DNA from 2 places in the Caballeronia sp. HLA56 genome. Region 1 is predicted to be linked to the other one. Evidence: riboswitches for the same ligand, from Rfam matches in the RefSeq annotation. Region 1 holds a riboswitch; the other holds the start of a gene.
The links. Region 1 has a riboswitch for manganese ahead of mntP (manganese efflux pump MntP). Riboswitches for the same ligand answer to the same signal wherever they lie in the genome.

Region 1 (7,323 bases):
GCAAGAAGCGATCGGCCGGCATTTCGCGCTCTTCTATCTGTCGGACGAACAGGGCCGCGACCGTCCTGGCGACGACTTGCGTCTCGCGGCGGAACGCGGCCGCACGGAACACGAGGACTGGCGCACGCGCAAGGATGGCTCGGAGTTCTGGGCGCACGTCATTCTGAGCGCGCTGCCCGCCGCCGATGGCCGCGAAAAAGGCTTCGTCGCCATCACGCGCGACATGACCGCGCGCAGGCGTTTGGAAGAACTCGAGGCGTCGAGCCGCCGCATGAACGAGTTTCTCGCGTTGCTCGGCCATGAACTGCGCAATCCGCTCGCGCCCATCCGCAACGCGGTGAGCATTCTCAAGCTAAAGGCTTCCGACGATGCCGATGTCATTCGCAGCCGCCATATCGTCGACCGGCAGCTCGCGCATCTGACCAAGCTGGTGGACGATCTGCTCGAAGCGGGCCGCGTGAGTTCCGGCAAGATCCGGCTCGCGACCGAGACCGTGGATATCGCCGATGTCGTGCACCTGAGTGTCGAAGCGAGTCAACCGCTTTTCGAGGCGCGCGGGCAGCGGCTCGACGTGGACGACAGCGGCCAGCGCCTCTTCGTCAATGGCGACCCGACGCGGCTCGTGCAAGCGCTCAATAACCTGCTCAACAACGCGGCGAAATTCAGTCCGCCCGAGTCGACCATCCGGCTGGAAATCGGTCCACGCGGCGGCGCGGCGCTTCTGCGCGTGACGGATCAGGGTCGCGGCATTTCCGCCGATGCGCTCGCCTCCGTGTTCGATCTTTTCGTGCAGGAGCATGCGCCGGGCGCGCATCCGGATGAAGGCGGGCTTGGCATCGGCCTCACGCTGGTTCGAGCGATCGCCGAATTGCATGGCGGCCACGTCGAGGCGAAGAGCGGCGGCACTGGCAAGGGCAGCGCGTTCAGTTTGTGGCTGCCGCTCGCGCAACCGCCCACGCAGGGCATCATGCCGCCTTCCGCGCCGAATGCGGTGGCGAGCCGTCAGCTCGACGTGCTCGTCGTCGACGACAATCGCGACTCGGCCGACAGCATGACCTTGCTCGTCGATATGCTCGGTCACGCGGCGCGCGCGGCGTATGACGGCCCGGAAGCGCTGGCATCGTTCGGGACGACGCGTCCGCAAGTCGTGCTGCTCGATCTATCGATGCCGGGCATGACGGGCTTCGACGTCATTCGTCAGATGCGCGATGAAGGCAAGCGTGTGATCGTCGCCGCAATGACGGGTCTTGGTTCCGACGAAGACATGGCGCGCACGCGGGCGGCCGGGTTCGACGCGCATTTGGTCAAGCCGGTGGATTTGCCTGAGCTGGAGCGCGTGTTGGCGATGGCGGGGAAGTGAAGGTGTGCGGGCGGTTGGCGGTGGGCATCCTGCGGGCCTATGCCAAGCGTTGAGCCGTCGGCGTCAAGTCGCGACCGCCTGCGCCGCCTCGCGGACCACTTTTTCCGCTGATCCACGCGCTTTAGACAAGCGCAACGTGCGCGCTCAACCAATCGGCGCGACAATGCGTCATCGCTGACCCGCGCGCACTCATCGCCATGACTTCTTTCGCAACGCTTACGAATCTCTGGCAACTCGCCGGCCTTCCCGACGATGCCCTCCACCTCGTCGATCTACCCGGACACGACCCGGTGTTCCCGTCATCGTTCGCCGTGGGCCAAGCGGCGCAATCGACCATCGCGGCGGCAGCGCTCGCGGCCTCCGAGCTGGCTCATGCGCGCGGCGTCGACCGCCAGCGCGTGAGCGTCGACATGACGCACGCGGCCGTCGAATGCACCGACTGGTTCACGGTCGATGGCGCCGAACCCGAGACCTGGGGCAAGTTCTCGGGCCTCTACCGCACGGCCGATGGCTACGTGCGCATACACGCAAACTTCGAGCATCATCAGGATGGCGCGTTGCGCGTGCTGGGTCTCGACCCGCACAGCGCCACGCGCGCCGATGCCGAACGCGCGCTGCTCGAATGGCGCGCGAACGATTACGAAACCGCGTGCGCCGAACGCGGCCTCGTCGTGACGATGCTGCGCAGCTTCGAAGAATGGGATGCGACGCCGCAAGCCAAAGCCATCGCCGCGCAGCCGTTGCTGAAGATCACGCGTATCGGCGACGCTGCGCCTCTCGCGCTGCCCGCGCTCGACAATGACGCGCGCCCGCTGACCGATATCCGCGTGCTGGACGTCACGCGCATCCTTGCCGGTCCCACGGGCGGTCGAGCGCTCGCCTCGTTCGGCGCGGACGTGATGCTCGTGAATTCGCCGCATCTGCCGAACATTCCCGCTATCGCCGAGACGAGTCGCGGCAAGCGCTCCGCGCATCTCGACCTGCGCACGGAAGACGGTCGCGCGACGCTGTGGCGGCTGATCGATGACGCGCATGTCTTCTCGCAAGGCTATCGGCCGGGCGGGATCGCCGAGCTTGGCTTCGGGCCCGAGGCGCTGGTGGCGCGGCGGCCGGGCATCGTGTACGTGTCCTTGTCGGCTTATGGCACGGAAGGTCCGTGGGCGGATCGGCGTGGCTTCGATTCGCTCGTGCAGACCGCGATAGGCTTCAACGCCGCCGAAGGCGAAGCGCAGGGCGATGGCAAACCGCGAGCGCTGCCCATGCAGATGCTCGACATGGCGAGCGGCTTTCTGATGGCGTTCGGCGCGGCCGCCGCGCTATGGAAGCAACAAACGGAAGGCGGTAGCTGGCACGTGGAGGTTTCGCTCGCACAGACGGGACACTGGCTGCGCGGGCTTGGACGTATCGACGGAGGGTTGAAGACGGCGCGGCCGGACATCGCCGCATACACCGAGGAACGCGAATCGGGTTTCGGCATGCTGCGCGCGGTCACGCCGAGCGCGCGCTTCGAGCGCACGCCGGCGGGTTACGCGAGGCCATCGGTGCCGCCGGGAACGGATGAGCCGAAGTGGTGAGTTCGTGGCATGGGCGGCGATTTCAAACGCGACATGCAGAACTTCGCATCAACTCAAGTAACCGAGATGCTCCGCAAGGATCACGCTGCCCACGCCAATGAGAATCAGCCCGCCCAAGATCTCCGCGCGCTTGCCGATAGTCGCGCCGACCAGCCGTCCGACCATCACGCCGATGGTCACCATGAGCATGGTTGCGAAGCCGATGGTCGCGGCGGTCGAGAAGATATCGACATCGATGAACGCGAGGCCCGCGCCGACCGCCATCGCGTCGATGCTGGTGGCAAAGCCCGTGACGGCGAGCACCCAGAAGGAATGTGAATTGGGCTTCTCTTCTTCGTGAGCCGATTTGCTTAAGCCTTCGCGGATCATGCGCGCGCCGAGCACGAAAAGCAGGCCGAAAGCGATCCAGTGGTCCCACGCGGTGACGTATTGCGCGGCGGCGCGGCCGAGCGCCCACCCGACGAGCGGTGTGAGCGCCTCGATTACGCCGAAGATGACTCCCGCCTTGAGCGCCTCGCCGATGCGCGGTTTATGCAGGCTCGCGCCTTTGCCCACGGCGGCGGCGAAGGCGTCGGTGGACATGGCGAAAGCAAGGAATACGGTGGAAGCGAGGTTCATCGAGTAGCGCTCTGGTCTGGTCGGGCAAGCACAAGGACAGAAGGCGCGCCCGACCGGAAGCGCATTCTGTCGATGGTCTTGCCAACCTGTGACGGCTGCCCATGCCACGGTCGAAAGACCGAGCGTGTTGACATGGACGCTCTCCCGGGCGGGAAAGCCGGCTACTCCCCAACGAAGAAATGCGAGCTTAACACGACAGATCACCCGATCCGGACCATTGGGTTAAAGTGGGTTGCAACGCCGCATCCCTAACGCTCAGGAGGCACCATGGAGGCAGAACACATCACCCAGTCAGAAGCCCGCGCGGCCGTCGAGCGTCTTTACGCCGCCTTCGCGCAAAAGGACGTGAACTTGCTGCGCCAAGCCGTGACGTCGGACTGGGAATATCTGCCTGAGCCGGCCGGCTTCAAAGCCGGTCCCGACCAGATGATCCCGATCTTCGCGGAGATGGCGGTTGCGCTGCCTGACATGCGCATCGAGATTCTAGACATGCTCACGCAGGACAATCGCGTCGGCGTGCGCGCGGAAGTGAGCGGTACGCAGTCCGGTCCGTTGATGGGCATCGCGGCGACATCGAAGCCGGTTCGATTTGCCATTCACTCGTTCCATGAGATACGCGATGACCGTGTGTCGAAGACGTGGCATCTGGAAGACTGGTTGAGCGTGTTTCGGCAAATTGGCGAAGTGCCGCGCGGTATTGGATCGGATGCGTAATTCGAGAACGCGCGAAGTCGATTGAAACGAGAAAGGTCTGAAGCGTACGTCGTTTATCTTTCTTTCCAATACGTCGCGGGCGGCGCGTCACGAATTTTCTATTTTCCAAATGCGCCGCACATTGCCCGCTGACTATTCAGCTTTAATTTTTCTGACCAAATAAATCTCGCAACGCGCTTGCTTTTGAAGCCTGAATTGCTGTCGCCATTAAGAATACATCCTCCGCTCTACGATTATCTCGCAAAGATAAGCGCGGCTCGTGAAAGTGACGCGATTAAGTCTTGATTATCCCGTCTGTCACCGACTATATTTCTCGACGCACCGCGCCATTCCCATCGGCAAAAGGCGCGGCCCCGCTTGCGCTTCGCGTTATCAGCATCGCGCTACTCACCTGTCTTCGCGTCCGCGAATGAATTTAATTTTCCGCGACATAAGCGAGCACACGTCATCGGCTTATTTTGGATTATGCAAATCGCTCATCGCTTAATTAGTTTTTGCAGAAACACAAAACCTGTTTTGCCTGCGATCTTTTCAGCAAGTCTGTTATTAACCGCTTGCGGTGGTTCGGACAGCGCTAACGTGCCATCGAGCGTCGATGATTCACGCTATCGTCATCACGCCGCGTCCACCGCCATAAATCCTGTCGCCAGCGATTTATTCTACGGAATGAACGGTCACAACAGTTACGGCGATGTCTATTATCTTGCTGGCGCCGCCAGACAATTAGCGCAGCTTCAGGATCTCGGCATCAAACTGTATCGCAACGAGGTGTATAGCAAATCAACCGCCATGCGTCTCGCCAATGTGGCCAACGCGCTGGCCGCCGGTGGGGTGACGGTGTACCCGGTGATCTTGATGGGCATCGATTTCGCCGATGAAGACTCCGCCTACCAATCGGCCTATGCGCTCGCGCGCGACGTCGTGAGTGTGCAGCGTTACGCCTACTACGAAGTCACCAACGAACTCGGCTCGGCAACGGTCGCCGGATGGGTGGACGGCGTGCGGCCCACGGACTTCGACAACCAAAAGTTCCAGATTGCGCGTGGCGTCATCCGAGGCATGATCGCCGGCATCAAGTCGATGGACCCGTCGGGCAAGATCGTCATGGGCGGGAATGCGTGGATGCAATACGGCTTCGTGACGATGCTCGCGAACGGCACACAGCCGGACGGTTCGGGCGGGCATCCCATCGTGACGTGGGACATCACGGCATGGCACTGGTACTCCGACCAGGGCAACATCGAGCACGCGTGCGGCGGCACGGGTTGCTACAACGTCATCGGCGCGCTTGCCCGGTTCGGCAAGCCGGTATGGATCAATGAAATGGGCGTGCGGCCCGACTTCGGCACCGATCAGCAAGCGGCCGCCTTCCTTGCCAACGACATGCTCGGCGGCCTGAGAGCGATCGCGGTGCGCTACGACATCGAATCCTTGCAGATCTACCAGCTCTACGACGATCCGCCTGGCGGCGAAGGACCTTACGGCGTGATCCTCGACGACGGCCAGACGCCCAAGCCCGCCTACGCCGCCGTGAAGCAATTCATCGCCACCAATCCGCGTCCATGACAGGCATCACCGCAGACCGAACACGCCCACGCCGTTGCGCGTCCCCACATAGACCTTGCCGTTCGCGATCATCGGCGTAATGAACTTGTTGCCCTGCCCGAACTGATCGCGCGCGCCCGCCGCCTGGTTGCTGTTGTAAAGCTCGCGCGCGAGATTGCTGGCGTCGTAGGCGTGCAGCACGGCGATGGTGCCATTCTCCACCGCCCATACGATGCCGTTCGCCGCGCCGTTCGCAGACACGCTCGGCGTGGCGCCCGGCGAGCCGAAACTGTTCGCGGTCTGGCTCGTCGGCGTCGTGGACAAGGCGGCGTTCGCGATGCCGAACGCCTTGATGCTGTCGCCAATCGAGCCGAAATAAACGGTGTTGTTGAAGTACGCGGGCATGGCGAACATCGGGCCGCGAATCTGCCCGACGATCTCCTGATAGATGTGATCCGCATTCGAATCGAACTTGCCCATCGCGTCGCGATTGACCACGTAGATCGTCGATGTCTTGCCCGCGCCGAGCGCGAGATGATGCGTCGTGCCGCCCGCATCGACGAGATCGGGCAATACGAGCGCGCCGCCCGAACCCAGATCTTCATCGGCCGCCGATTCGTTCACCGTGTTCGACGGCTGGAAATAATCAGTGACGGCGAGGGCGGGCGAAGTCCCGAGTTTCAGAAAGCCGTTGCCGAAATTGCCATGAATCGGCATGCCGTTGCCGTCGAGCGTGGCGTCGAAAGTGCCGTTGGCATCGAGGAAATAGATCGACGTGCCGTCCGACGCGAGGCCCGCGCCGCTCATCCAGATCGCGCCCATCTGGCCGTTCGGCGTGAGATTGAGCACGTTTGCCTGCTGCAGCGTGCTGGCGTTATAGCCGATCACCCAACCGGTGTACGGCATGATGTCGCAATGCGATGTCCACGCGGTATAGACCACGCCGTTTTGCAGCAACAGCGAAGCGCGCTCTGCGTACTGGCCGGGATCGAAGCTCACGCGGCCATTCGCGCTGCCCGCGCCCGTGCCGGGATACGACGCGGCAATTTCGGTCGGACCGTTGAAAAGTTCCGCGCCTGTCGTGATGTCGAGCGCGTGAATGCGCTGGTGATACTTGCCCGACGTGTCTTTCGACATGCCGACCACGTAGATCGCGCCATTCGGGCCGCGCGTGCGGTCGATGACCGGCGTCGCCGTAATGCCTATAGTCGGCGTGATCTGGCCGCAGCCATGGTCGTCGCTCGGTGTTTCGCCTGCGCCTAACGTCGACGATTTCCACAGGATCGCGCCAGTGTCGGCGTCGAACGCGTAGACACTGGCGTTTTCGGTGGCGACGTAGAGCACGTTGTGCGTGCCGCCCGCGATTGCCACGCTCGTCAGGAAGAGCGGTTCCGCGTCCACGGGTCCGTCCGCCGCAAGCACGTTGAGCTTGCCGAAGGTCGTCGAATTGACGTTCGCGGGCGTGAGCTTCGTTTCCGCGAGTTGCTGGCCCGTGCGGCCGATGTCGTTGTG
Region 2 (7,323 bases), on a different contig from region 1:
CGACGAAGACGCGTTGACCGCGGCATTGTCGAGCAACTCGGGCGCGGTGGCATCGCTCTTCAATTCGAGCACGGGCGTAGCCGCGCAACTGAACAACAGTCTGACCGGATTTCTCGCGACAGGCGGTATTGTCGATACGCGCACGACCGCGCTCACCGCCGATCTTTCGAGCATCACGGACCAGCAAACCGCGCTCGCTTCCTACACGGCGCAACTGACCACGACCTACAACGATCAGTTCACCGCGCTCAACACGCTGATGTCGCAGATGGCGACGCAGGGCAGCTACCTGACCGCGCTCTTCGGCGGCACCAACAGCGCGGGCGCGCTAGCAAGCAACAAGTCGTAAGGAACGAACATGAACCAGCAAGAAATGATTCAACACGCCTGGGCACTGACCGAGGCGATCGAAGCAGCGGTCAACGAAGAAAACTGGGCGCGCGCGGCCGAACTCACAGAGGCGCGCACGCCGCTCCTGATGGCCGTGGAAGCGAATCAGCCGGCTGAATCGCTCGCGACCATTCGCCGGATTCAGGCGAGCATCGAAGCAACGATGGGCCGTGCGAACGCCGCGCAAGCCATGCTGTCGACCGCGTACCGCAAGTCGATGGATCAGGCGAAAGCCGCCGGACGATATCAACAAGCCGCGCGCTTCTAAAGTTTTTCCGGCACGCGCCGATAACCTTAATAAGAACAACGAGAAGAACGCGTCAGACATGACGCGGCGCTTCGCTCTTGATGCCCGCCTCGCGCGGGCATTTTTTATTTGCGTCGCTCGAAGGCTCAGCGGCCGAGGGTTAAGGTCAGATAAGCCGCGTACAAGATGCCATTGCCAAGCAATGCCCACAACACCACGCCATTGCCGCGCGCGTTGAAGCGCAGCCATGCCGCCGCCGCGAGCGTGATCAGCACGCCGGTCAGCACTTCCACGCGCGGCTCCCACGGCGTCAGCATGATGCCGATGCCCGGCAGCAAGGTGCCCTGAAATACCATCGCGCCTGTGATGTTGCCGAACGCGAGCGTATCTTTTCCGCGTCGCGCCCAAAGAATGCTGTTCACCTTTTCCGGCAGTTCGGTTGCAATCGGAATGATGATGAGCGAGAGCAAGAGCGGCGATATGCCAAGCGCCGCCGACACGCCTTCCACACCGTGGATGAAGCCCTTCGCCCCGCCGACGAGCAGCACGATGCCGATCAGGAACTGCAGCATGATCGACCCGATACCGTTCGGCAAACCCACGCGCGTGATGAAGAGACGCTCGGGCGCTTCCGTGCCGTGTCCGCTTTCGACAAGACTCGCCGATGCCTTGAACGTGGTGATCACGTAGATCACGTATAAGCCGACGAGGCCGACCGCGAACATCGCCCGCACCTGCCACGCATGATGCGGCACGAACATGGCGCCGGCCGCAATCAGGAACGCGACGAGAAAGAAGTTCAGGTCGCGCGTGAAGCCGCTGCGCTCGGGCACGATCCGGCCGCGCAAGCCACGCGATTTGATGACCGCGAGCGTCATCAGGAAAGTGGAAAGCGTCGCGAGCATCAGCGGCGCGCCGAGAATGGCGCCGACACCGATTTCTTCGTTAACCGAACGGCTCGCCGTGCCGCCCAGCAGCGCGATGATCGGCACGGTCGTTTCCGGCAGCGCCGTGCCGACCGCCGCGAACAGCGATCCAGTCACGCCCTCCGATATGCCGAGCCGTTCGCCGAGATGTTCGAGCGCATTGGTGAAGAGTTCCGATGCGATGAGAATGACCGCGAGCATCAACGCGAGTTCGACGAAAAGCATCGTCATGCGGCACCTCGCGGGAAACGATGCAACGCGCGGGCGCGAATGAGCGCGCAGAGAGACAGGGATTTTTGTAGTTGTGGGGACACGATGATTCCACGGTCGGACGTTCAGCGAACCACGATGCGCCATGCGCCGTCCGACCAAGAACGACAAAGCGCATCGATGGTCTCGCCAAACCGCCGGATGCGACAGCACCGACCGGTCGAACGCGCCACGGCAGCAAGGCCGAGGATGTTGACGCGTTCTCCTTCGCTGATGGAAGGAAGGCTACTCCCCAAAGACCGGGGCAGTGTAGCCTGAGCCGCCCGGTTCGGCAACCCGCACGGCGCGTTCGAGGCATAAGCGTATGCGCAACGATTCGTTGTCGAGCGGCGAGCGCTTCGCTAACCTAGCCGCGCGGATGCGCTACTTGCTCGCCACACGCGCACAGGGTAAAACCAGCCACAAGAACAATCGTAATGTGACCAGCCGGGTCACGGGAGATCTCATGCGCAACACACTTTTCGCTGCCGCCATCGCCGCGACGTTCGCCGCCGCGCCGCTTATCGCAATGGCCAAGCCGCTCACCATCTGCACAGAATCGAGCCCGGACGGCTTCGATGTCGTGCAGTTCAATTCGCTCGTCACGACCAACGCGTCGGCGGATGTCATCTTCAACACGCTCGTGTCATACGACGAGGCCGCGAAGAAAGTCGCGCCCGCGCTCGCCGAGAAGTGGGAGCTCAGCAGCGACGGTCTCACCTACACGTTCCATCTGCGTCCGAACGTGCAGTTCCAGACCACCGACTACTTCAAGCCGACGCGTCCGCTCAATGCCGACGACGTCGTCTTCACCTTCGAGCGCATGTTGTCGGACAGCAACCCCTGGCACAAGATCGCGGGCGCGAGCGGCTTCCCGCATGCGCAATCGATGGGTCTCGTGAAGCTCATCAAGGCCGTGACCAAGGTCGATGACAAAACGGTGAAGTTCGAACTCAACGAGCAGAACGCGACCTTCGTGCCGATCCTCACGATGGGCTTCGCATCGATCTATTCGGCGGAATATGCGGACAAGCTGCTGAAAGCGAACCAGCAAGTCGATCTGAACAGCAAGCCTGTCGGCACCGGTCCGTTCGTGCTCAAGAGTTATACGAAAGACGCGGTGATCCGTTATGACGTGAATCAGCGCTACTGGGGGCCGAAGCCTAAAGTCGATCGCCTGATATATGCCATCACGCCGGACGCCGCCGTGCGCGCGCAGAAGATCAAGGCGGGCGAATGTCAGATCGCGTTGTCGCCGAAGCCGCAGGACGTGCTCGACGCGAAGAAGGACAAGTCGCTGAAGGTTAGCGAGACGCCCGCATTCATGACCGCGTTCGTCGCGCTGAACACGCAGAAGAAGCCGCTCGATAACCCGAAGGTGCGGCAGGCGTTGAACATGGCGTTCGACCGCACCACCTATACGAAGACGGTGTTCGAAAACACGGGAACGCCCGCTGTGAACCCGTATCCGCCGAACACGTGGAGCTATGACAAGAACATCGCGGCGTACAAGTATTCGCCCGATGCCGCGAAGAAACTGCTCGCGGATGCAGGCTTGCCCAATGGCTTCGAAACGACCATCTGGGTGCGTCCGAACGGCAGTGTGCTGAACCCGAATCCGAAAGCTGGCGCCGAACTGCTGCAGGCGGATCTGGCGAAGATCGGCGTGAAGGCGCAGGTGAAGATCATCGAGTGGGGCGAACTCATCAAGGAAGCCAAGCAGGGCCAGCACGACATGCTCTTCATGGGCTGGGCCGGCGATAACGGCGATCCGGACAACTACCTCTCGCCGCTTTTCAGTTGCAATGCGGTGAAGTCGGGCATCAACTTCGCGCGCTTCTGCGACCCGCAACTCGATAAGCTCATCGCGGATGGCAAGGTCACCTCCGACGTCGCGAAACGCACGAAGGCTTATGTGGACGCGCAGAAGATCATCCACGATCAGGCGCTGTGGATTCCGCTCGTTTATCCGACTGCGGCGGCAATCACGCGTGCCAACGTCAGCGGCTATAACGTGAGTCCGTTCGGGCGGCAGAACTTCGGGGCTGTGACGGTGCAGTGAGGGGTTTAGAGAAGGCATCGACGAATGACACACGAGGATGAAGCATCTGCATTGATGCTTCATCCCGTCTCGACTGGCTGACATCGACCGAGGAGGTGCAAGCTATCCACGCGTGCTACTCTTCGGAATCAACCTCTAGCAGCGCCTCTTCCGCCTCTGTCTCGACATCGTCGAAACAAGGCACATTAGGAATGAATTTCGCATGTGCCAAGCGCAGATAATCCTTGGCGCTATCTAGATCAGCTTCGTAGGAAAGTTGCTGGTTGATGAAGCGAAGCTTGGAGCGCGCATCATTAATCACGTCCGCCCAAGACCTGATCCACACCGTAATGTTTAACTCAGCGTCGTCGAATACCTGACCCTTTGGGCGATTCCTCTGGTTTGCCTCTCGCTTGGCGAAAGCGTCGAGATCATTCGAAACGGCTAAGAAAGTCCACCTGGCCGGCACGTCACGGAATCGCTCATCGGCCGCAACCGCCATCGCATACTTCTTGATCTGGGTGATAACCTCGTCGTCAATCTTCTTGGACGGACGCTTAAGCTCGACGATCAAGTATTCATACTCGCCTGTTCTCGGCTGTATCACTTTCTGAAGCATCAGATCGACACGGCCGCGTTTGCCAGAGCCTACGTCGACCGGTGTTATTACTTCGACGTCTTCTCTGTCTCCTAGCTTGAATAGATGCTTTTTGAGAACGTCTTCGAGTCGCTGCTCGCTGCCTGCCAGAGTGAACGCTTCATCAAACAACCAGGACTCGGCCTCAAGCGTTTTATGTAGTTGGTCACGCTCAAGCAGCGCAGCCTTACTGTCACGGTCGAAAAGAAGAGTCTCCAGCGCGGTTAAAAAATTTAGTCGATTAGCTACGACCTTTGCCGAACTAATGATTGACGACAGACTTGTTTTCTTCAACAGCGCGGCTAGGTCGTCTTGCGCCTCCTGCTTCAGCCCCAAGACCTCACTGATGATGACTTGAACTGATTCAGGATTCTGGCGAATAGCTTGCGCCAGAAGTTGAAATGTAAATCGTCGCGACTTCGTGTCGGCTTCCTCGAATGAGGGGAGATAGCTCTGCACGTTCACAGCAAGGATGTCGAAGACCTGCCGCTCAACCGTCTCAATCGGGCCGATGTCGGCTCTCTCCTCATAGGGATAGATGTTCTCTGCCTTCCACTTGGACACGACCTCACTCTGATTCTCTGCGAGCCTTCGCCGAAAATGATCTTTCGTTCTTGAACGTACAACCTTTAATACCTGTTGTACGTCCGGATGGATTTCCGAGAGGGCAAGTTGGTTCGTCTGATCCAACTCGCGGAATAGGTCAGCTTTCACATAGACCGTGAAGTGGTAACCAGGAGCTCTTATGTGCTGCCCAACGGACAACTCGTGCAGCGTAACTCCGTTTGCATCACACAGATGGAGCACACGTTCGGTCGGTACCTTCCATTCGACTATCGACATCGAGGAAGATATCTCTCGGCCGTCAGCGAGAATCACGTTACGCAAATGGTAGTCCGATCGGCATTGCTGCACGTCTTCGGGATTCACTCGCGAGCCATCGAACTCGAGCCTCAAGTCAGGATATTCAGTAAGATAAGCCGCAAAATTCTTTGTCAAGCCCATCAACATCGTCCCGTCCCTGAACGAGCGAAAGTCGTGGCTTAGATTTTCTATTACTACTTCCGTCCCAGTTCCTTTCAACGCGCGAGTTACCTCTGGCTCGCTTACGTCGAAGTCATCAATCTCGTTCACGTGGCCGACAATTCGATACGCCCTCAGGCCACGTTTGTCTTGGTAGACGGTACTCCACTGAACGAGTTCTCCAAGGCTGAAGGCCTTGAAACGGCCTTTGCCATTCTTTCCGTGCAACGCTCGACCGTTCTGTCTGCCCTTAAGCTTTTTCCAAGAATCACCCAGACTGCCGAAAAACGCATTGACGTCAGAATGGTTGATACCACCCCCGTCATCGCTAACAATGATCGTCTCTAGGCAATTAAGCTCGTTGAACTTTAACGTGACGCTTACTTGTGTTGCTCCGGCGTCAAAACCGTTCCAGATTAATTCAGAAAGGGCGGACCTCGGGGTCGCAGAGGTCTGCGACTTAATGAAGTCTCGCTTTGCTTGCACATGCACCTTCGCCATAGGCCCCTCGGCTATTTTTTTTAACTACCAAATTTTGTGTGGTGGGAGCGTAGCACGTGGAACGCCGTGTGTGCATAAGGCTTCATTGCAATACGTTAGTCTCGAGCGTGACGCGTCTTTCCGCGGATCGACTTTCCTACCCTGCCGAAAATCATCAAGACGCATCGCTCATGGATTCAACCAGGCGAGTACCGGATCACCCCGTCCTCGCCCGTCTCGCGCGTAAGCGTGCCATCCAGCCACAACAAGTTCAGATGCGCGAGCGCTTCGCCAAGTGCGAAGGTCATCTGATGGATATCGAGCTTGCGCTTGAACATGATCGGCACGATATCTCCCGCGCTGCACGGACGCTGCGTGCACGCCTCGACCACTTCCGCAAGCCGCGCGCGATGATGGTCCCGCAACTGACCGATACGCGTGAGCACGCCGCGAAACGGCTTGCCATGCGAAGGCAAGGCGAGCACGTCGGCGGGCATGTGTTCGTAGCGTCCCAACGATTCGAGATATAGCGCAAGCGGATTGCCTTCCGGCTCGATAGCGAACACGGACACGTTCGTCGAGATGCGTGGCAAAACCATATCGCCGGAAATGAGCAACTTGTCCGCCGCGCAATACAGCGCACTATGTTCGGGCGAATGACCGTAGCCCGAAATGATTTGCCATTCGCGTCCGCCAATCGCGATGCGGTCGCCATCGCGGATACGGCGGAACTCGGCGGGGATGGAAGGCACGAGCGTCGGGTAATAGCTGTCGCGCTTTCTCAATGCATCGAGCGATGCCTCGTCCGTTAGACCATGCGCCGCGAAGTGCTTCGCCGCGCGCTCGCCGCCCGCGTTCGAGCCATCGCCCGCGGCCATCACGCGGCCCATTGCATACTCGCCGAGCGCAATCCAGAGACGCACGTTCCAGCGTGCCTTGTCGCCACCCTTGCAGATCCAGTCGGCAAGACCGAGATGATCCGGATGGCAATGCGTGACGATCACGCGCAGCACAGGCAAGCCGTCGAGCGCGCTGTCGAACACGCTTTCCCAGTTCGCGCGAATATTTTCGTTCGAGATGCCGCAATCGATGATGGTCCAGCCCTGCACGCCATCGATCTCATCGCGCAATAGCCACAGATTGATGTGATCGAGCGCGAACGGCAGAGGCATGCGCAGCCAGTAAAGGCCAGGCGCGACTTCCTTCACGCGCCCCGCTTCGGGCAATTCGTCGGCAAAAACATAATCGAGTTGATGTTCGAGTGCGTTCATTCTTTTGCGCCTCTGAGGTGAGCATGAATGCGGGTTCAAGCCACGTTGCAATTTCGCCA

Region 2: it holds a riboswitch for manganese, as region 1 does, so the genes downstream of both, ACYQ47_RS20390 (sodium:calcium antiporter) here and mntP (manganese efflux pump MntP) in region 1, are expected to answer to the same signal.

What each region holds. Positions count from the first base shown of each region.
Region 1 is NZ_BAAHOB010000002.1:476,318-483,640, reverse strand. It holds gene ACYQ47_RS08640 (hybrid sensor histidine kinase/response regulator) at 1-1,360, shown strand, start outside; gene ACYQ47_RS08635 (CoA transferase) at 1,558-2,934, shown strand; gene mntP (manganese efflux pump MntP) at 2,983-3,552, opposite strand; yybP-ykoY riboswitch at 3,567-3,734, opposite strand; gene ACYQ47_RS08625 (ester cyclase) at 3,820-4,266, shown strand; gene ACYQ47_RS08620 (glycoside hydrolase family protein) at 4,933-5,832, shown strand; gene ACYQ47_RS08615 (PQQ-binding-like beta-propeller repeat protein) at 5,839-7,323, opposite strand, start outside.
Region 2 is NZ_BAAHOB010000005.1:197,686-205,008, forward strand. It holds gene fliD (flagellar filament capping protein FliD) at 1-349, shown strand, start outside; gene ACYQ47_RS20385 (flagellar protein FliT) at 359-658, shown strand; gene ACYQ47_RS20390 (sodium:calcium antiporter) at 784-1,794, opposite strand; yybP-ykoY riboswitch at 1,926-2,079, opposite strand; gene ACYQ47_RS20395 (ABC transporter substrate-binding protein) at 2,279-3,874, shown strand; gene ACYQ47_RS20400 (ATP-binding protein) at 3,990-6,014, opposite strand; gene ACYQ47_RS20405 (MBL fold metallo-hydrolase) at 6,191-7,264, opposite strand.